Regions from separate parts of the Paenibacillus sp. FSL W8-0194 genome, predicted to be linked through region 2. Evidence: riboswitches for the same ligand, from Rfam matches in the RefSeq annotation. Region 2 holds a riboswitch; the other holds the start of a gene.
What was found. Region 2 has a riboswitch for cyclic di-GMP ahead of MKY58_RS25045 (amino acid adenylation domain-containing protein). Riboswitches for the same ligand answer to the same signal wherever they lie in the genome.
Positions count from the first base shown of each region.

Region 1: another riboswitch for cyclic di-GMP. It lies ahead of MKY58_RS00120 (isopeptide-forming domain-containing fimbrial protein); the one in region 2 lies ahead of MKY58_RS25045 (amino acid adenylation domain-containing protein).

Region 1 is NZ_CP150205.1:21,921-27,317, reverse strand. Features, by position in the region: gene MKY58_RS00120 (isopeptide-forming domain-containing fimbrial protein) at 182-4,303, opposite strand; cyclic di-GMP riboswitch class I at 4,529-4,627, opposite strand; gene MKY58_RS00115 (Ig-like domain-containing protein) at 4,816-5,397, opposite strand, start outside.
Region 2 is NZ_CP150205.1:5,403,467-5,420,645, forward strand. Features, by position in the region: gene MKY58_RS25030 (VanW family protein) at 1-1,003, shown strand, start outside; gene MKY58_RS25035 (methyl-accepting chemotaxis protein) at 1,124-2,398, opposite strand; gene MKY58_RS25040 (hypothetical protein) at 2,465-2,809, opposite strand; gene MKY58_RS25045 (amino acid adenylation domain-containing protein) at 2,933-9,766, opposite strand; cyclic di-GMP riboswitch class I at 9,902-10,002, opposite strand; gene MKY58_RS25050 (4'-phosphopantetheinyl transferase superfamily protein) at 10,189-10,917, opposite strand; gene MKY58_RS25055 (hypothetical protein) at 10,966-11,121, opposite strand; gene MKY58_RS25060 (MDR family MFS transporter) at 11,235-12,761, opposite strand; gene MKY58_RS25065 (hypothetical protein) at 12,783-13,526, opposite strand; gene MKY58_RS25070 (bactofilin) at 13,558-14,274, opposite strand; gene MKY58_RS25075 (YhbD family protein) at 14,278-14,916, opposite strand; gene MKY58_RS25080 (glycoside hydrolase) at 15,139-17,179, opposite strand, start outside.

The DNA.
Region 1 (5,397 bases), 670 kb from region 2:
TTGTTAGGAAATAATGTTATATACAGGAGCCAAGAGAAAAATCTAAGCTGATTTGGCTTTTTCGATATTTGATCGTCTGATGTTCGGTACATTGGTAAATGGCAACTGCGCATGTGGATATAAAGCGAAGAAAACACCTTTCGCGCTGAAAGATGTTTTCTTCTTTTCTTGAGAGATACTGTTATTGTACCTTATTTTTTCTCCAGAACAACCATCCTGCGAACAGAATGATCAATCCGAGATACCCTAAGTTGTAAAGGTTCGTAGCTGTGTTCGGCAGCTTGCTGCCGGACTGCGTTTCCGTTTGGTCCGCTGGCGAAGGAGCTTTTCCTGACTCGCCAGCAACGGTTCCGTTATCTCCAAACGGAGAGTCCGATCCGTCGCCCGCATCCGGAGCCGTTCCGGTTCCAGGATGGGTTGGCGTTGTTCCTGTTCCGGGATTCGACGGCGTTGTTCCGTTTCCAGGATTCGTTGGTGTCGTTCCGCTTCCCGGATTCGTTGGCTCAGGAGTGGTTCCTGGAACGGTTGTTCCGTTGCCAGCCTCGCTTCCCTTCACGTTAACCGTCACGACGGACGTCACGGTGCCTCCCCGGCCGTCGCTCACCGTCACCGTAAAGCTGTCGCTGCCGGTATAATCACGCTCCGGTACATACGTCCACGTTCCGTCCGGATTCACCGTTACCGTACCGTGCTTCGGATCGCTTCCTTTTGTATACGTCAGCTTGTCTCCATCCGCGTCCGTACCTTCTATTTTTCCGGTCGCCGGCGTGTTGATTGTCGTCTCCGTAGTATAGGAAGGCACGCTTGGTACCTGATTTGGTTTTACCGGGTCCGTTCCCGGATTCGGCGTGGTGCCCGGGCTTGTTCCAGGGTCCGTGCCTGGATCTACAGGTGGAGTAACCGGTGGATCCACAGGATCGACCGGCGGGTCGACGGGTGGCTCTACTGGTGGATCCGGGTCTACTGGCGGGTCAACCGGCGGATCTACTGGAGGATTGACCGGCGGTTCCGGCTCAACGACAATTTTCTCTGTTGGTTCGCCTGGTTGAACGATGTTGTCGCCATCAACCAGCGCTGTATTTGGGATCGTCTGACCGCCTTGTCCCGGTTGAATAACGGCCTTAAACTCCAGCGTATGCCAGTTCATGCCCATAACATTGCCAAATGAGCCATACACTTCTCCCGTTACCGAATAACCGGCATCGTTATCGTTCTCATCGGTGACCGATGCACCGTCCACCTTTAGGCTGTCCGGCACGTATTTCAAGCCTGCAGGCAATGTATCTGTAATCGTCAGATTCTCCAGATACGTATCGTTGACCACGCCTCTTACACGAATCGTATAGGTGATCGTATCCCCGACTTCATAGGTGGCCTTGCTTACTGTATTCGCTGCGGACTTCTTCGTTTCAATCTGCGGATTCCGCGGATAAACTTCGACTTCATTTCTTGGTCTGTCCGGCGTTCCAATATTGTCGCCCTCGACGGCCGCAATATTGACAATATTCTTGCCTGCTTGTCCCGGCAGTACTTTCGCCTGGAACGTCACCTTGTGCCACGCGGTATCGGTAACATCTCCGAACTGACCGAAGATTTTACCGTTAGCGAAATGGCCCTTGTCGCCATCTTGGTCATCGGTGACTTGCACGCCGTCAACTGTCAGCGTGCCCGCGACATATTCCAGACCTTCCGGAATCTCGTCCGTGATCGTCAGGTCAGTCACCCGACTATCGGAGACCGTGTTGCGTGTTTGAATCGTGTACTGCAGTGTGTCCCCGATTTCCGGATGTGCGGCATCGGTGTTGCCGTCTGCCTTTTTAAACACTTCCGCTGTTTTTGTAGACTCCAGAGCGTTTTCGCGCGGATAAACTTCAACAACTTTCTCTGGCGTGTTTGGCGTGGTGATATTATCGCCATTCACGACAGCTACGTTTCGGATGTTTTTGCCAGCTTGACCCGGCAGCACTTTCACTTTGAATGTCACCTTGTGCCACGCGGTATCGGTAATATCTCCGAACTGACCGAAGATTTTACGGTTAGCGAAATGGCCCTTGTCGCCATCTTGGTCATCGGTGACTTGCACGTCGTCAACTGTCAGCGTGCCCGCAACATATTCCAGACCAGCTGGAATCTCGTCCGTGATCGTCAGGTTGGTTACCAGACTATCAGAGGCCGTGTTGCGTGTTTGAATCGTGTACTGCAGTGTGTCTCCGACTTCCGGATGTACGGTGTCGGTGTTCCCGGCCGCTTTATCAAGCAGTTCCGCTGTTTTCGCGGATTCCAGCGAAGTTTTGCGCGGGTAAACCTCGACAACGTTCTCCGGCGTTTTAGGTGTGTTGACATTGTCGCCATCCACGACAGCGATATTTCGGATGACTTTGCCGGCTTGTCCCGGCAATACCTTCACCTGGAACGTCACTTCGTGCCAATCGGTATCCTTCACATCCCCGAATTGAGCGAAGACTTTACCGTCCGCGAATTGGCCCTTGTCGTCACCTTCGGCATCGGAAACGGCTGCATCGTCGACTCTCAGCGTACCCGCTACGTATTCCAGACCAGCTGGAATTTCGTCTGTGATCGTCAGGTTGGTTACCAGACTATTTTTAATATTGTTGCGCGTTTGAATCGTGTACTGCAGTGTGTCCCCGACTTCCGGATTTGCGGCGTCGGTGTTGCCGGATGCTTTTTCAAACAGCTTCACTGTTTTCGTGGACTCCAGCGAAGTTTCACGCGGATAAACCTCGACAATTTGCTTCGGCGTGCTCGGCGTGGTGACATTGTCGCCATCTACGACAGCGACATTTTGGATGTCATTGCCGGCTTGCCCCGGCTGCACTTTAGCCTGAAACGTCACCTTGTGCCACTCGGTATCGGTCACATCTCCGAACTGACCGAAGATTTTACGGTTAGCGAAATGGCCCTTGTCGCCATCTTGGTCATCGGTGACTTGCACACCGTCAACTGTCAGCGTGCCCGGAACATATTCCAGACCAGCTGGAACCTCGTCCGTGATCGTCAGGTTGGTTACCCGACTATCGGAGGCCGTGTTGCGTGTCTGAATCGTGTACTGCAGTGTGTCCCCGACTTCCGGATGTACGGCGTCGGTGTTTCCGTCCGCCTTTTTAAACAGTCCCGCTGTTTTTTCAGCTTCTAAATGTGGTTCTCTATACTGGACGGATGTTGTCACATTATTGGACTGGATTGTTTCATTTCCACCTGTCAGCAAGTTTTTGTAGGCAATAGTCGCTATATTGGCGACAGAACCTTCTGCATGGCTGGATAGTGCTTTCACTTTGAATTGTACGGTAATCCCATCAGGTGAGTTAGTCGTGTTTGGCAAATCGCCGAGCCTGATGATTACCTTTTGCCCGTCAAAATGCCCTTCATCTGGATCATCTTCATCGGTTAATGCCTTGGCATTCGTTCCTCTCACAATTCTCATCGAGCCTGGAACGTATTCCGTTCCTTCTGGAATCGCATCTTCAAAGACGGTATTGGCTGCAATATCTCCACCATTGTTTTTAATGGTTACTTCATAGGTTAATACATCGCCAGCATATACTTTTCCTTCTGGAGAGACAGTCTTCTCTGCAACTACACATGGTTCTGTTCCTAAGAAGACATTATCAAGGTAATTACCGAAGGCCACATTCCCATTAGATGAACTAATTGCTTTAAATCCAAAACGCGTCATGGTTTGACCTGCTGGAACCTTATAACTTCCTGAAGTAGTTTCCCATGTAGTCCCAGTTGAAATTCTCTTTATTTCTGGCGTGGTGTTGAATGGATCGGCCGTAATCGGTCCAATATTAACACTCATCATATCCACACCAGCCCATCCTCGGTGATCTAAGCGCCAATAAATCGTCTGCCCTGGTATGGTCGGTAATTCCTGGTATAACATACTGTTTTGATCAGCATTCAATTCTGCATATCTACTCGTGAGATTTTCCTTATTCGGAGTATCTGATGGTATCGTGCTCGGTCGGGCAGGGTCCATGATTTGAATAATTCCTCTTGGTGTACGCCAGACATCAGTCGTTTTCCACCCTGGAACCGTGTCTGCATAGTAATAACCGCCTCCTGCTACCGAGTTATCATAGGTACCAGGTCCCTCCGGCTTTTCAAAATCACCATTTATCAACGCTACTGGTGTAGGACATACCTTGGGATTTAGCTCCGCGGCTTCCGTTTGCACCGGGTTCAATGGAAAAAAACCGCTCAAAGCGACCAAAAATACACTAAATTGAATAAACAGACGTTTTACCACATTTGCTCTAGTTACCGTACGGGTAAGGTTCAATTCCTCTCCCCCCAATCGTTGTTATTTCCAAATCACGCGCCGGTAATCTCGTTCTTTTAGGATAAGTATGTATTATTCTTGGTCAAAGCCTCTCCTCCTCGCTTATTCATCTCTTCTATAGACAAGGCATAACCCCTCGACTATCCATAATTAAAATTTTAAATATCTGAAAAAGAAAAAACCCCATCCACAAGCAAACGCTAATAGACGGAGTTGTCCGTCGTATTCGGCAACTGGCTGGCATAGCATTCGCACTTTACAGCAAATACGTTAGCCCCTATAGCTTTGCGTCCCCATTTTTCAATGAGTTTGCCTTGATCGTACGATCGTGTATGTAATCAAAAATTTAATATATATTTAAAAATATAATATAAAAGAATCATAAGTTAGGTTCTTTAGTCTCATTTTTCTAGTATTTTCCTCACCATTTGTCGTTTTTGTGAAAATTGCGACTTTCTTATACAGCGAAGAAACACCTTTCGTATAGAAAGATGTTTCTTCTTGAGAGATCGTTATTGCACTTTATTTCTTCTCCAGAAAAACCATCCTGCGAACAGAATGATCAATCCGAGGAACCCTAAGCTATAAACGTTCGTAGCTGTGTTCGGCAGCTTGTTGCCGGATTGTTCTCCCGGTGAAGGAGCTTTTCCAGACTCCCCTGCAACGGTTCCGTTATCTCCAAACGGAGAGTCCGATCCGTCGCCCGCATCCGGAGCCGTTCCGGTTCCAGGATGGGTTGGCGTTGTTCCTGTTCCGGGATTCGACGGCGTTGTTCCGTTTCCAGGATTCGTTGGTGTCGTTCCGCTTCCCGGATTCGTTGGCTCAGGAGTGGTTCCTGGAACGGTTGTTCCGTTGCCAGCCTCGCTTCCCTTCACGTTAACCGTCACGACGGACGTCACGGTGCCTCCCCGGCCGTCGCTCACCGTCACCGTAAAGCTGTCGCTGCCGGTATAATCACGCTCCGGTACATACGTCCACGTTCCGTCCGGATTCACCGTTACCGTACCGTGCTTCGGATCGCTTCCTTTTGTATACGTCAGCTTGTCTCCATCCGCGTCCGTACCTTCTATTTTTCCGGTCGCCGGCGTGTTGAT
Region 2 (17,179 bases):
ACAATTCGGCAGCCCCGTCAACGCCTCGCGCCGCATCGCCAAAAACGACAAGGTGGTCTATACCCCGGAAGTATCGGTGTCCCGGATCGATTGGGACAACTTCACCCGAACGATGACCGCGCTCATTCCCAAAAGCTTCCCCGAGCCCGAAGACGCGGACGTGCCGCTGAAGATAAAGCTTCCTTTATATAACCTGAAACCGAAGGTAACGGTGAACAGTCTGAAGGAAGAAGGCATCGAACGAAAAATCGTCGAGTCCAGCACCGGCCTCGGCTCCAGCGCCTCCGGCAGGGTATACAACGTCAGCTCCGCCGCTAAGGCTATCGACGGCATGGTGTTGAAGCCGGGGGAAATATTCGATTACGGGCAGGTCATTGCAAAGGCCGAGAAAACGTACGGCTTCCGCGAAGCCCCGGTCATTCTGAACGGGAAGCTCGTCCCGGGAATCGGCGGCGGCATCTGCCAGGTGTCCAGTACCGTGTACAATGCGGCGCTGCGGACCGGGCTGGAAATCGTGGAAAGACGCAACCACTCCTTGCCGGTCAGTTATTTGCCCAAGGGGCTCGACGCCACGTTTGCCGAGGGCTCCATCAACTTCCGGTTCAAAAACACGACAGGCAAATCGCTGCTGATCCGCGCTTACGTGGAAGGCAACAATTTGACCGTCAAATTTTTCGGCACGTTTCCGAAAAACACCGAATACGAGCTGGAGACCCGAACCGTCGAGACGCTTCCCGTGAAGGAAAAATTCGTGCAGAACAAAGACATTCCGGCAGGCGCGCAAGAGGTGCTGCAGGAGGGCAAGCCCGGATACGTCGTGGAAACCTATCAGATCAAGAAGGTGAACGGCGAGACCGTCGAGAAAAAACGCGTTTCCCGGGATACGTACCGACCGCAAAGCAGGCTGATCGCCGTAAATAACGGGAGCGCCGAGGCCGGCAGCGATTCCCAGGGCTCCAAAGAGCAGATCGTCGAAGACGGAATCAGCGGCCCGAATTTCTAGGAAACGGGGAGCATGCAATACAAAAGGCGGCCCTTCGCCAAAAGCGAAGAGGCCGCCTTCTCATCTTATATGGACGAACAGGCGGATGCTGCTAAAGCTCTCCGTCCATCCGATTGCTCTCTAACTCACGGGTTTTGAAGATATTTCGTGATCGCCGATCTGTTCGCGGTATTTCCGAATGGCCAGGTCCAGCCCTTTCGAATATTGGTTCAGCGTTTCGGTTGCAGCTGAAATTTGCTCCATGATGGAGTGGTGCTCTTCGACGGCTTGCGTTACGTTGTTCATTTCCGACATCGTTTTCACGGCGATTTGCTCCGTTTTTTCCATGGTCACGACCAGCTGCTCCGCGCCTGCCGCGATTTCTTCGACGGCCGAGGACACTTCCTGAATTTGACCGGCGACCTCGCCGATCGAAAGCTTGATGAACTCGAACGAGTCTCCGGCTTGGTTCACGACTTTTAGCCCGTTTCCTACTTGTTCTGCCACCAGCTTGGTAGAATCGACCGCCTGCGCCGTTTCCTTCAGGATCGCCGATACGACCTTCGTCACTTGCTTGGCGGAATTGGAGGACTGCTCTGCCAGGTTTCGGATCTCACTGGCAATGACGGAGAACCCTCTGCCCTCATCCCCGAAACGCGCTGCCTCAATGGCCGCATTCAGCGAAAGCAGGTGCGTCTGTTCGGCGATTTCCCGGATCATGGCGACAAACGATACGACTTCGCGCGAGCTCTCGTCCAGCCGGTTCATCATCTCGACCAGGGAACGAACCGTCGTGTCGGCTTCGTCCATCTGCTTCATGGCTGCCAAAATCGCTTCCTGTCCTTCCGCGGATTTTTCGGACGATTCGCCTGCCGCCGCAGCCACCTCGTCGGCGCTGCCGGCGATGTGCCGGATCGCGTTGACCACGTCTCCCACCGTATTGGAACTGATCCGGATCATGTCGGTCTGCTGGCTTGCATCTTGGGATACGCCCAGCGTCGCTTCCTTGATCATGTCCGATACGTAAAAGCCCATTTCGGCGCTGGCTTTGACTTCTTCGATGGTACCCGCCATCTGCGAGATTTGGGTATTAAACTCTTCAGATAATTCCTTGTACTGAAGCCCGATCTTATGTATATGATCTTCCGATGCGCCTACGGGCTCGCCGGAGATTCCGCCGCCGGTTACGGCCTGGCCCCGAACGTTCCCGGCCCCTGCCGTACGCAGCAGCCATACCGCGATCCAATAACCGACCGGTACCGTCAAAACAAGGCTCGCGATCAATCCCGCCCAACCGGGCAAACCGCATAAGAGACAAATCAGATTGATGATGACAACAGCTCCCGCAAAATATCCTGCGCCCGCCAGCCCTATTTTTCTATATTGCTTTTGCATGTCGGGATTTTCGACTTTCATGGTGCATTTCACCCACCTATCCGGTTGCACCCGATGTCCGCGGACATCGGGTGCATGTTGTATGGATTAGTTTTTCAAAAACGCTTCCGCGTCTTCCAGCTTTTCAAAGGAATCGACCACTTCGCCAAACATCCGTTTCATTTGAAGTTTGGATACGGCCGAACCGGTGTAGTAAGCCCATTTGGACAGTCCCTTTTGGACCGAAAGATCGCCCAGCGGGCTCAGTTTTTCGGCGACGTCCATCGTAAACAGCTTGCCTTCGCTCAAATCCGTCAGGCCCGTAAATCCTGGCTTGACTCCTTCAAGCGCCTTTTTGAAATCTTCGATGTACTGGTTGACGTTGTCCTTGTTGATTTCGCTCACTTTGACGGTAAGACGGTTCAATCCAGCATCATAATTAATTGTGTACATGCTTTTTCCCCCATTTTTTATCAGGATAACGAATATCCCGAATAGAATATATTGGTTTTAGCATAAGCAAAAATCATAGATTTGTAAAGAAGAATTTACCGAATTATGTAGAATTATGTCGAATTAGATAAATCCTTCTTTTCTGCAATGATTAAACATCTTATGGATCATTTCGCGGTCCAGTGAACTCCACAAAAAGCCAAATTTCGACAATATCTGCGTCGTCTTGCCGGAGAAGATCGTAAAAAATGTCGTAGACACCGTTTCTTCCATCCAGCCGTAATGCAGCATGATTTGTTCGATGACGCGCTTCGATTTTTCATCGTCGTATTGCTTCCCAAGATAATCGACAAATTTGTCGAATGATAGCAGGCCGATCGTTTGGCCGAACGGATTCTCTTGCAAAACGGCGCCGATATTCGCTTCGTGCGGATTGGCGATATGGAACGATTCGTTCCGAAGCGCCCGGGAATCGGCCAGCAGCAAAATCGCCTTGCTTGCCTGATCGACATAGGTAAAGTCGAAGTCGCTGTGCTCTCCCGGCGCGATGCCTAGCTCGAAAAACGATTTCATCGTCGTATAAAACGCGTTGTCCGCGATGTTTTGCTGGAACCTTCCCGTTTCGGAGTGGAACACGATGTTGCCGAGACGGTAGATGTTCGTGACGATCCCGCGCTCCCGTGCGGCCAATACGAGGCGTTCCGCCTCATATTTCGTCTTGGCGTAATAATTTTCGAACCGCTGCCCTTTTTCCAGGTCGTATTCCGTAAAGCACACATGCCGTGCCCCCTCGACGACGCCTGTCGCAACGCCGAGCGTGGAGATGTGGTGCATATGTTTCGGCCGGCCTTCGGCAGCAAAGGCAAGCAGGTTGGCCGTCGCCTTCACGTTCTGCAGTTCGAAATCGGCATAACTTCCGTAATGTTTGACGTTGGCCGCCGAATGGATAATCGCGTCCGTTTGCTGCAGGAGTTTCTCATACGCCTGAACATCGAGTCCAAACCGGTCCCGGGTAATATCGCCGGCATAAGCATGGATGCGTTCCCGATATGTCCCGAACCAATCCGGTCCGAAGTAATAGGCGCATTTTTGCTTCAGCCGCTCCTCGGCTTCGGCGTCGGACCCTGCCCGAACGATGGCGATGACGTTCCAATCTTTTTCGGTCATCGCCTCCCAGAGCAAATGGGCTCCAAGATACCCCGTGGCCCCCGTCAGAAGCACGTTCCCGTATCCGTTCATGGCTGCCGTATCCAACTGCTCGTAATTTCGGTTACGCTCGTTATACATTGTTTTATCGGCTGAAAGGTCGATATTTTTTAAGCCGGCGTACAGTTCTTTCACCTGCTCGAGCCTGGAGTGGAGATGGTTTGTTTTCGGTTTGATCTTGCTTGCCAGCTCCGCAATCGTCTGATGCTCGAAAATATCGTTCATGCCGATCTCGAACTGCTTCTGCAGCCGGGCGACGACGACCGTCGCTTTCAACGAGTGGCCGCCAAGCTCGAAGAAATTGTCATGGATCCCGACGTTGTCCACTTGAAGCACCGCCTGCCACACCTCGGCCACGGCCTGCTCCGTTTCCGTTCTCGGACCTGCGTAATCCCTGCTTCTACCCTGGGACGCATCGGACTCCGGCAGAGCCTTGCGGTCGATTTTCCCGTTCGGCGTCAGCGGCATTTCCGGCAGCTGCGTGAAATAAGAAGGAATCATGTAATCCGGCAAGGCCTTGCCGATATGCTCCCGCAGCTCGCTGACGGACATGTCGGCCGTCGCCGTGAAATAAGCGCATAAATAGTGGCCGCCTTTGCCGTCCTCTTTGGCCACGACGATCGTTTCCGACACCGCCGGATGGTTCAGCAGGCAATTTTCGATTTCGCCGAGCTCGATCCGGAAACCGCGAATTTTGACCTGGTGGTCAAGCCGGCCCAAAAACTCGATGGTGCCTTCCCGGGTCCATCTAGCCAAGTCGCCCGTTTTGTACATGCGTTCGCCTTTGATGAACGGGTTTGGCACGTAGCGCTCCCGGGTCATGTCCTCGTTGTTGTAATAACCGCGTCCGACGTTGTGCCCGGCAATGTACAGCTCCCCGGCCACGCCGACCGGCTGCGGCTGCAGGTTTTCGTTCACGATGTAAATCTGCGTATTGGCAATCGGCTTGCCGATCGGAGGCAGCTCCGGAATCGCCCCGTTCGGGTCGATCGTATGCGTCGTGACGACATGCGTTTCCGACGGTCCATAATGGTTATGCAAATAGACGCCGTGCTTTTTCAGGTGGGCGCGGAATTTTTCCGGCACGATGAGCTGTTCGCCCGCCGTGATGACATGTTTTACGGAAGACGGGAAACGGTCCGCGTATTCTTTTTCGTTCAAAATGAACTTCAGGAACGATACCGGCATAAACAGGATTTCGATGCCTTTGTTTTCGATATGTTCCAGCAGGTCGCCGACGCTCATCCGCAGATCGTTCGTGATCAAATGCAGCGTGCCGCCCGCCAGCAGCGTCGACCAGATTTCCTGCGAGCAGACGTCGAAGCTGATCGTGGTGAATTGCAGCACATTGCCGCCGTAATCGACGTTTGTAGCCTCGTATTCAAAATGAAGCAGATTGACGATGTTCCGGTGCTCGATCATGACGCCCTTCGGTTTTCCGGTGGTCCCCGACGTATAGATGACGTACAGCAGGTCGGACGGTCCGTTCACGTGCGGCAGATCTTCCGTGCGGTCGCCGTAAGCGTCCTCGCGATCGATCAGCAGCGTTTCGCCCCCAAAGGAGACTTGTCCGTCCAGATGCGACTGCGTCAGCAGCAGCCGGGTATGGCTGTTCTCCAGCATGTAGACGACGCGGTCCTGCGGATATTCTGGATCGATCGGCACGTAAGCCCCGCCCGCCTTCAGGATGGCAAGCAATCCGACGATCATCTCGAACGAGCGGTCGACCATCAGCCCGACGACCTGATCCGGCACGACGCCTTTGGCGCGCAGCGTCCAGGCAAGCCGGTTGGCGCGTTCGTTCAATTCGCGGTAGGACATGCTGCGCGGGCCGAAGACAAGCGCAGTTTTCTCCGGCGTACGCCGCGCCTGTTCCTCGAACAAGCCGTGAATCGTCATTTGATCCCGGTAAGCCGAATCGGTCGCATTTAATCCTTTTACGAGGAACTCATGCTCCTCTTCGTCCAAAATCTCGAGTTCGCACAGCATTTTGCCCGGATGGACCAGCGCATCGGCCAACAGCTGCAGGAAACGGGCGCCGAATGCTTCGATGCTTTGCCGTTCGAACAAATCCGTGCAGTACTGGAGGTCGATCCGAATGCCGGTTTCTTCTTCCGTCAAATCGACCATCAGGTCGTATTTCGAGATCGGATGGACATAAGGATAAAGGGACGTTTCCGCACCTTCCAGCCGAAGCTCGAGTTTGCCCGTATTCTGCATGACGAACAGCGTGTCGAACAGCAGGTTGCGGCTTGGATCGCGCGGAATGTTCAATGAACGAACCAGTTCCTCCAGCTCGTAATCCTGATATTCGAAAGCGCCGAGCAGCGCCGTCTTCACTTCCTGCAGCAGCTGCATGAAGGATTTGCGCTTTTCGGGATAGCAGCGGACAGGCAGCGTGTTGACGAACATGCCGATCACGGCGTGAAGCTCTTCGCGCAACCGTCCGGCAACCGGAACGCCTGTAATGATGTCCTCCTGGTTCGTGTAGCGGGACAGCAGCGCGTGATAACCCGCAAACAGCACCATAAACGGCGTGACGCCGGAATCGAGCGCGAACTTTTTAAGCCGGCCGGCCGTCTCTTCGGGAAGCCTGATCGTTACCGTATCCCCCGCAAAGCTCTGTTTGGCCGGCCGTTCCCGGTCGGTCGGAAGCTGCAGGATCGGAAGCTCGCCGGACAATGTTTTTTCCCAATAAGCTTTATGGCCCCCGTTAGCCCTTCTTTCAGCCGAGTCCGCTTCCCAGACGGCAAAATCGGCAAAACCGATCGGCAGCTCCCCGAGCGTTTCCCCGCGATACAATCGGGACAGCTCATCGAAAAAGACGTTGGCCGAGATGCCGTCGACCGCAATATGATGGAAATCGACCAACAGCACCTGGAGGTCCGCATCCCCGCAGCGGATGAGCCAAGCCCGCAGCAGCAGCGCCTTGGCGAGATCGAACGGCGTGATCAGGGAATGGATCAGGGCGTTCAGGTTTGGTTCGCTGGTTTCCTTCTGCCCAAGCTCGAACGGAACCTGGTCATGCAGCCGCTGCACGATTTCTTCGTTCTCCCATTGATAGGACGTGCGGAAAGCATCATGTCTGGCGATCATCGTACGGAATGCCTGTTCCAGCCGCGGCTGATCGACGTCCCCTTCGATCCGGAAAGCAAACGGCGCATTATAGGCCGTTCCGACCTGCTCCATCTGTTCGATGAAATAAAGCCTTTTTTGCGCCGAAGCAAGCGGATAACTTGTTCTTGCCGGGCCTTTCGCAATGACGTCCGGGCCTGTTCCGGCGGTTTCGGTTGCAGCCGCTTGCTCGTTGCCGTAAGACGATTCCGAAGCCGCTTGTTCGATCCATTCCGCTTGCTCCCGAACCGTCGGCCGTTCGAACAGCAGCGTGACCGGTACGGATGCGCCGAAACGCCGCTCAAGCTTGGCTTGCAGCAGGACGGCCTTCAGCGAATCCCCGCCTGCCGTAAAAAACGACTCGCAGGCGTCCACGCGGCCCAAGCCCAGCACCTCGCTCCATATGGCCGCCACTTCTTCTTCCCATTCGCCAGCCGGGGCTTCGTAACGTCCCTCGTCCAGCGAAGCCGCGGGGGCGGGAAGCGCACGTCTGTCGACCTTGCCGTTGGCCGTTAGCGGAAGCTCTTGAAGCCCTACCAACTTGGAAGGAACCATGTAATCCGGCAATTGCTCCGCCAAAAACGCCTTCATTTCGCCGTAGGCCAATACCCCGTCCGCCACAACGTATGCGCACAAATATTTGGCGCCGGATGCGTCCTCGAGATCGATGACGACGGCTTCGGATACCTGCGGGTGCTGCAGCAGCCGGTGTTCGATTTCGCCGGTTTCGATCCGGAAGCCGCGGATTTTGACCTGGTGGTCGATCCGCCCGAGGAATTCGATGGCGCCGTCTTCCGTCCATCTTGCCAAGTCTCCCGTCCGGTACAGTCGTTTTTCTCCGGTTATGCCCCCGGGAACAAACTTCTGCCCGGTCAGCTCCGGCTGGTTCAAATAACCGCGCGCCAGCCCGCTTCCGGCAATGCACAATTCGCCGGCAATGCCGACAGGCTGCGGATGCCCGTATGCGTCCAGAATGTAGACCCTGGAGTTATCGACCGGATAACCGATCGGAATGTTCGGCGTCAACTCCGTGACCTTATAGGCCGTCGTGACCACGGTGTTTTCCGTCGGGCCATAGCAATTGTACAGATCATAGGTCTGCCTGCTGAACGATTTCAGCTTGTCCCCGCCCGTCAAAAGAACGCGCAGCGTCGGATGGTCCATCGTCATGAAATGCTCGCAGAACTGGGTCGGCAAAAAGCTGATCGTAATGCCGTGCCGCTTAAAGTACGCATGCAGCTGCGTCGAATCCAGGCGGATCTCTTCGGGAATGACGTGAATCGCCGCCCCCGACACCAGATACGGAAACATCTCCCACACGGAAGCGTCAAAGCCGAACCCGGCGTATTTGGTGGCCCGGTCCTTTTCGGTCACTCCGAATTCCCGGATGTGCCAGGCGCACAGATTGACAAGCGATCGGTGCTCGACCATCACGCCTTTCGGCCTTCCCGTCGAACCGGAAGTGTAGATGACGTAAGCCATGTCGCCCGGTACCGCAGATTCGCGCACATTCCGCATCTCCGCATCGGCAGCCTCCGATTCGCCGCGAGTATCGGCAGAAAACTCCGCCGCGCAAACCATCTCGCCTTTGAAGCGGACTTTTCCGTCCAGTCTGACCTTCGGCTCGGTGACAAGCAGCTCCGTTCCGCTGTCTTCGAGCATATACGTGATGCGGTCGGCGGGATACGCCGGATCGATCGGCAAGTAGGCCGCGCCCGTTTTCAGGATCGCCAGCGTCCCGACAATCATCTCAAGGGACGGCGTCGCGATGATGCCGACGATCCGCTCCCGGCCGGCTCCCCTCCGTACCAATTCGCGGGCCAATCTGCCCGCTTTTTCGTTCAGCTGGCCGTACGTCAACGATTCGCCTTGGTAGACCACCGCGACGTTATCCGGAGCCTTTTGCGCCTGCTCCTCAAACAAGCCGTGGATGGTCCGGTCCAATTCGGCATGCGCAGCCGTTTGGTTCCAGCCCGCAAGCTGGGCCTCCTCTTCTTCCGTCAGCAGCTTCAAGCCGCCGATCGTCAGGTTTGTACCTGCCGCCCATGCGGCCATGATATGCTGCAAATGCCGGCACATGCGGAGAATAAAATCGCCGGGGAACATGCCGTCCGCATGCCAAACCTCGAAGCCGCCCGCTTCGTGCCGATCCAGCGAGACCGCCAGCTCGAATTTGCCCTGCAGCTCGTCCGGGCCTATGCCGCTCCCCGTCCAAATGGCGGTGTTGCATACCGGGGATCCTTCGTCCAGGCCGGCGCAAATACCGGCAATTTCATCGAAAGCCGCCGACTTAGCCGCATGCTCCTTCATGGCGGCGGCAACCTGACGCACATGACTTTGCAGCGTCGTTGCCCCGTCCGCTTTCGTTATGAGCGGATAGGCTTGCTCGGCGGACGCGACGACGGCGAACGCAACCTCCTCCCGGCGCAAATACCGGATCAGCAGCATGCCCCATGCGGCACTCAGCAGCACGCTTGGTTCGATACGTGCGGTCTCGCATGCCTGCCGAATTTGACGCCCCGTTTCCTCCGGCCAGCGATACATAACCCTTTGCATTGGAATGGACGCCTTTCCGGAATGAATGCGCAGTATCGTCCGTTCTTCCAATTGCTTCACATACCGATTCCATTCATCCAAGTTGGACTTTCCTGTTGTTAACACCGACATGTTCATCTTTCCTTTGCTTGATCATAGGATTCTGTATAGAAAAAAATTAAAAACAAAAAAACTCTACTTGCCGAGAGTAGAGTTCCTTCGATCGCGAAAACGTCTTTCGGCAGCTGGCTGGCATAGCGATAAGATCAAGGATCTTGCCGCCTGAAGCCCCTTTAGCTTTGTGCCCCTGCCTTTCGGCAGGTTTACCTTTGGCTTGAGTTTTCAAAGTGCGGTATTTCAGATATTGCTGAAAATAAATGAAATATCTGAAAAATACACTTTTAATATATCATGTTTATAGTTAAAGTACAGGTTAGATCCTTCCAATAAGAGGTAATAAAAGTGTCTATATCCCGAAATTATGGGAAATGCCATAGGTTATCATTGGAAAAGCCCCCCGCCCCTTAGTCCCCGGCTTCAGAACATGACTTTAACGCGTCCAGCAGCCCATCGGGAGAAAAGCGCCGGACAGCGGCCGCTTGCTCCTCCAGCTGCATGCAAACGGATAACTTGTAGTCGGGGTCAAACGGGACGACTTGAAGATGCAGCTCCGGATCGATCCTGCCTTGATGCATGATGCGAATCCCGGAAGGATGCCTGATCGTCTCCAGCCTGGACAAGCCGATCGAAAGGCCTTTGCCGACGGCTTTGGAATAACTTTCTTTAAGCGTCCACAACTCGAAAAAGAAGGCATCCCGACGTTCGGCGGGCTGCCTTCTCCATTCAGTAAGCTCCCGTGGCGTAAAACACAACTCGGCTGCTTCCGCTTCCGCCCGGCCGATATGCTCGACATCGATGCCGATCGGTCCCCTGGCGCCCACGGCGCATACGACCCAATCCTTGGCGTGGGACACGTTAAAATAATAGTCGGGAACGCCTGCCAGGAATGGTTTGCCGTAACCATCCCTGGCAAACTCCACGTTCCGGAGCCGTAGCCCCTTTTCGAGACAAGCCGTCACCCGTTTCAAGGTATCGGAAACGATCACGCGCTCCGCGTCCCGCTCCGATCTGTGCCTCGCGGCCCGGGACCTTGCTTCATCAGGCAAAAAGGCGAGCAGCCGCTGCATATCCGCGCCGGCGCCTTCCCGCCAATCGTTAAGATTTACGGCATATATCGTCGCGATGCGTTTCACCTTCTCCCCTTCTTCGCTCCTTGCCGTGAAAGCCGTTTATGGCACAAGTCAAGGAATCAGTTTGAGCTTGCGCGCCTGCTCTTCGGTCAAAATAAATTCCTCGGCCGGCCATACCTCGTCTTCGTCGTCCACGCCGAACATGTTCATGACTTCAGGCCAAATCCCTTTTTCCACTGCTTCTTCCTGGGTAATAATCACTTTCATGAGCGACCAGCCTCCTAATGTTGACCGTATTTAATTCAAGTATTACCCAACCATGGACCCTTGTCGACAGCAAAATGGCAGCCGAAGTGCAACGGCTCTGTTCGATAATCCCATTAAGCCTTCGTTCGGGATTGCGCGGGGGAAGGCTCTTGGGCGAACTGCATCCGCCCTGCGCCCATCATCGACACCGAAAGCAAGGCGAAAAACACCGGAAGGAGCGCCCACAGAAACGCGTGATCGACGGAAAGCGAAAGCGCCGCGCTGATTTTTTCCATGACGGGCCTCGGAATCAGCGCTCTCATCTCAGGCGATAAGAGCTGCTGCGGGTCGGCGTTTGCCGGCATGTTTTCCCCCGAACCCCCAAGCCTTTCCGCCAGTTGAATATTGAAATCGTTGCGCTGAATGATGCCGAAGACGGTAATTCCGATCGTCATCCCGAGCGAACGCAGAAAAGAAATCGTCGAGTTGGCCGACCCCCGCTGCCGCGCATCCATCCCTTGGATAGCCGACATGCTGAGCACGGAAAACGAAAAGCCGATGCCAAAGCCGGTAATCATCATATAAAGCGAGAGCACCGTCCGGGACGTTTCCGGCGTAATCGTGGCAAGCAAATACATGCCGAGCAAAAACACGACAGCCGAGAAGACCATGACTCTGCGGAACGTCATTTTGGCGGAAAGCATGCCACCGACTTGCGAAGCGACAACCGAGCTCAGCGTGAGGGGAAGTAGTATCAATCCGGAGTTAGTTGCACTCCCGCCCATGACGCCTTGGACGAAAATCGGAATATACACCGCCGCCGTAATAAAAGCCGCCCCGTAAAACAATGCGGCCGCGCTGCTTGCCGCAAACAGCCTTTTCCGAAACATGTCGTACGAGATGATCGGTTCAGCCGCCTTGCGCTCAATCAGCAGGAACGCGATGAACAGCACGGCAAACGCCGCAAACAAACCTAAAATGACGAAGGAATCCCATGCATATTTGTTGCCGCCGAGCTCGAGCGCGAACATAAGGCTGACGACGGCGCCTACAAGCGTTGCCGCTCCCCAGACGTCGATTTTTTGCCGCGAGTGCTCATGCGATTCCTTGTAAAAGAACACGACGAGCAGAAACGCGATCAGCCCCAGTGGGATATTGATATAGAAAATCCAACGCCAATGCCAATAATCCGTAATATACGCTCCCATCAACGGACCGAACAAATTCGCGATGCCGAAGACCGCGCCGAACATCCCTGACATTTTGCCCCGCTTCTCCGGCGGAAAAATGTCAAAAATGATCGTAAACGTAATCGGGATGAGCGCGCCGCCGCCAATTCCCTGAATGGCCCGATAGATGCTGAGCTCCGTAATCGTATGCGCCGTGCCGCACAGCATGGAGCCAATCAGGAAAACGACGATGCCGAAGACAAAAAATTTCTTCCTGCCGTACATATCCGACAGCTTCCCGAAAATCGGCATGCCCGCCATTTCGGCCACCATGTACGCCGATGTCACCCAAACGAATTGGTCGAGCCCGCCCAGCTCCCCGATCATCGTTCCCATGGCCGTCGCCACGATCGTATTATCGATGGCCGCGATCAGGATGCCAAGCAACAGCCCAGCAACGATCCAACCCAGCCTGTTCTTTTTAACCGCCATAAAAGCCTATTGCTCCTTTCCTCACCATTCGGTTTTGGACGACTGCGAAACGACGGCTTCGGGATCCTGCTTCAATTCATCCTTGTATTCCACAAGGCCGATGCTGCATCCGGCGCCAATGATGACGCTGCGTCCCCGGACCACGGCAGCTTTGGTATTTTCCAGCTCGACCGTATCTCCTTCGATCGTTTCCGCCGTAAGCATGCCGTCCTGCCCCATGAACAATTTCCCGAAAAGAGACATGCCGCTTCCTTTTTTGACGGTAATTCGGCTCCCGACCAGCTCCCGCAGACGGCTGTGCCCGTGCAGCTTGAAATCCGCCTGCTCGGCATTCAGCATGCCGTTCACGTCGACCATTCCCCGGACAACCAGTTCTTCCATCTGGCAATCCGCGTTCGCCCGAAGCTCTCCCGTGATTTTCGCTTTTTCCGCCGACACCCGTCCGTCGACCGACATGACGCCGGAAATGGAGACGCTTTGAGCCGACAGGTCCCCGCCGATCCGCAGCTCCCCTTGGGTCCGGAAGCTCCCGCCGCTTGCGCTGCCGGCTACTTTCAGCGTGCCGGTGCAGGATACGCTCCCCGCCCGAAGCGCCCCCTTCATCTCGGAATTGCCCAGGCATTTGAACATTTCGCATTCCGTGTCGGCATGGATGATCGCGTCGCCCATGATTTTAACGTTGCGGAAAGCCCCTCCGCCGGATTGGCCGTTCCCCGTCATTTTCAAATCGCCGCGGGTGCCGTTCGGATTTCCGTTTATATTCATGTCTCCGTTCCTCCTTTTAAATGTCCTTGCATTAAATCTGCTGTGCCTTTTCAATCGTGGCATCGTCTTCCCGAATCAGCCGGTCCTTATACTCCACGCGGCCGATTTTGCAGCCTTTGCCGATGCGCACGACATTCCCCCGCACGATATTCGCCTCCGTATATTCCAGGTCGATCTCGTCGCCTTCGATGACTTGTACCTGAAGCCGGGCGGAAAATGCCGGAACGACCTGCTCGAGGACGCTGACCTTTTTGAACCGTTTGACCGATATCGTATCCCCGCCGATCTCATTGACCTTGCTGGGCATGCTCAGTTTGACGTCGATCATTCCGGCATTCAGCAAACCGCCGACGTTGAATCCGCCGTGAACGTGAAACCATTCGCACTGCACGCCGCCTCTTGTTTTCAAGCTGCCGAAAATTTCAACCTTCTCGCCGATCAGCCCGCCAGCGATGGACAAGCGTCCATTGGCCGTAAGCGATTCATGGCAGACCGCCTGATCCTTAAAGGTGACGAGCCCATCCAACATCATGCGGTTTGCGTTCACCCGGCCTTCGACCGTCGCCGTGCCGTTCACCGTGACGGCCTCGCTTTGCAGGGCCCCCTCCAACGTCAACGTGCCATTGCTGTCGAAGGAAAGGCAGTCGGTGTCCCCGTTGATTTTCACCATGCCGTCCAGCCTGACATGAGAATACAAGCCGCCTTGAGACCTGCCGATGCCGGAAATGCTCATTTCTGTTCTTTCCATATCTTACGCCTCCGTTTCATTTAGCTTCAGCTTCAATTCCTCGATGGATGCCGCCAAAGGCAGCCGGAAAATCCATTTCGCGTCCTTGTCAAAATAAATTTGCTCCGCCGACTCCGCCAAAAACAGCAGCGGAACTCCCATTTTCCGGACCAAGGCCAATTCGCACGGTTTGGACGCAAACGCCCCGTAGTGCTCGCGCATGACCGCAATCAGCATTCTGCCTTCATCCCGCGTCATGTCTCCGCCTTGCAGCAGCTTCTGCAGCACATATACCGTCAGGATATCGTCAAAAGATAACGTTTCCTGCCTTCCGGCCACTTCTTCAAATAATGCCAGCGAAATACTGGTAACAATGTTACGTTCCATGAGTTGGGCTGAGGACATCGACTGGATGTTCGAGCTCGGGGAAAATACATCCGCCAGCTCATCCAGCGACAATCCGTCTTTCATATTTTTTATGCGTTCGATCCGCTGCAGTATTTTATCCTTGGGAAAAAAGGTTTCCTGCCCCGTAAAGGCCGACTTGCGGACAAACCACTCCTCGGGAATCAGGTTTTTGCGCTTCCAGCGGTACAGTTGCCCGTAGGAGATCCCCGTCAGCTCCAGCAGTTCCTTTTTCGAAATCAGATCCTCTTCGTTCATGACACCGCCTCCTTGCATCATAATGTAACATAACATTGTTACGTTGTAAATGGGTTTAAAACATTTTTATGATTTGCGGGATTGCGGCAATATACACTTGAAAAACAGCAGAGACGGTTACGAACAGACGATTTCGGATACGAACGGGATCCCCGGAAATAAAAAAGAGCAGAATGCCGGATTCTGCTCTTACAATATACTTTATACTTTGTTGCAACGATTTTATGAGTCCGCCCGCACGCGCCACACGGCAGCACCGGAGCTCATCGCCCGGCAGCGGCCGATCGCCTCTTCCGCTGTACCAACGGCCTTGCTCCAATCGATGAAATAGCGGAATTCGTAAAATCCGCCCAGGGTTGCTTTGAAGTTGGTTTCCCAATAGTTGCTCATGGCCCATACGTACAGGTGCCGTTCCGTCTCTTCGGTTTGCTGGGTGTGGAGCAGCCGTTTTCCGTAGTCCAGCGAACCTAGCTGCACAAGCGGCGTATCCGGCGTGGCGATCATGAGGGCTTGGGTTTCTCCCGCAAAAGCCAGCCCCTCCTGAATGCAGTAGTAGTCCAGCAGCGTTCCCGGCAGCTGGTCGATCCCGGGACGGACGGGCGCGCCCGCTTTATCCAGCCACAGCGTTTCGGCATCCGGCAAGCCGGAAGTGAACGGCAGCGAAATATATACGTTTTCCGGTTCCCATACGCTTTCTTTATGAAAACGGACGGAGACGTCGACCCGGCTTGATCCAGCATAAAGCTTCAGAAATACGGAATAACAACTCATGCCGCGCGTTTCGAACTGCAGCTCCACGACTCCGTACAACGGGCCGTTCGAGACGGCCTTGGCCTTCGCAAGCCGCCCGACAAAGCGCTGCACGTTCAGCCCCTTTCGGTTACGGCCCATCGCGCTGCGCACGGCATACATGCTTCCCGAATTCGCAGGCCCTTCCGCAGGGGTCACTTCGTAAACAGGCGTAAACGCCCCATGTTTCCGGTCCGCGCGGATCAAATCCTCTCCTGTTTCCTTGATGACCCAGGACACGATCCCATCTTCGTTCCAGCCGATGTTTACGTAAGGGGATTCGGCCCCATGCTGCGAAAATACGCATGCATCCCTCACTTCGCCTGACGGGTACATATCCTCGATGTCGTATACCGTGTCGGCGCCGACCAGCTTCACGTTGCTCGTCGTGACCGCCTTCGATGTTTTGGCGGGACGAACCGTGAATTGTTTCTGTTCCCCCGGCCCCAGGTCTACCTCGACCGCGGCGCACTGAACGCCGGTTTGGTGCAATACCGCCTGCCCCGTGCTTTCGTCCACCACTTCCAGCCCGTCCTTAAAACGTTCGTTTTCGAAGCCGTCCCATTCCAAATCCGCCAGCTGCCTTAATGCATGCCGCTCGGTATTGGCCACCCGGTAACGGAAAGGGCGTCCGGGATACAGCAGGGTTCCGCCCTGAGCCTGCTGGACTTTATCCAAGGCCAGATGGGCCAACCGGCTGGCGTTGGCGGCATAAGCCAGCTTGCGCGCCTCCAGCATCTGCACGTTCCAGTGCCACGGCGCATGCACCGAAGCATGGAATCCCCACGTATGCTCGGCATACATGACAAGCTGCTGCTCGATGCCGGATAGCTCCTCGCGGCTCACAGTCTGCTGCCGGGGGTCCAACTTTTTCACTTTGCGCAGCGTTCGCTGGGCATCCCTGAACATTTGCGTGTGCATCGGCGTGGAGCTTACGCCGTCCGACCACCAGTCCGGCCAATCGCCGCGATAGACCGGAATTTCGGCATCCTGCTGCTTCAGATGGGCGAAAAAATGGCTTAACGTGGACATCTCTATGGAAACCTTGTCTCCGTTCAGCCCATTCCAGGAGCGAATGGCCCGCGCGATGTCCCCGTTCGGCGAGCCGTTGTCGGTGGCCAGTCCCGACACCATGACCGGCACAAAATCATACGGGTACCCTTCATCCTCCAGCTTGCGTAAATACCGTTCGATGCGCGTTTTCATGATCTCTTCCCGGTTGTCCACGATGGCCGGCGTCCGGAATTCGTCGCGGATCATGTAGCTGCCGACCCCGTCCGGACAAAGGCCCAGCTCGTTCCCGAACATGTAATGCTCCCCGTTCCAGACGAGCAGCTTTCTTCCGTCCGGCGCTTCCCACCAGAACGGGGTCTGTTTGCGGCCCAGCGCAAACATGCCGTGATGCGTGTGGATGCAGGAAAACAGATGCGAAATGCCCGCATCCAGCAGGCTTTGCGCGTACCCCCAGCTGTAG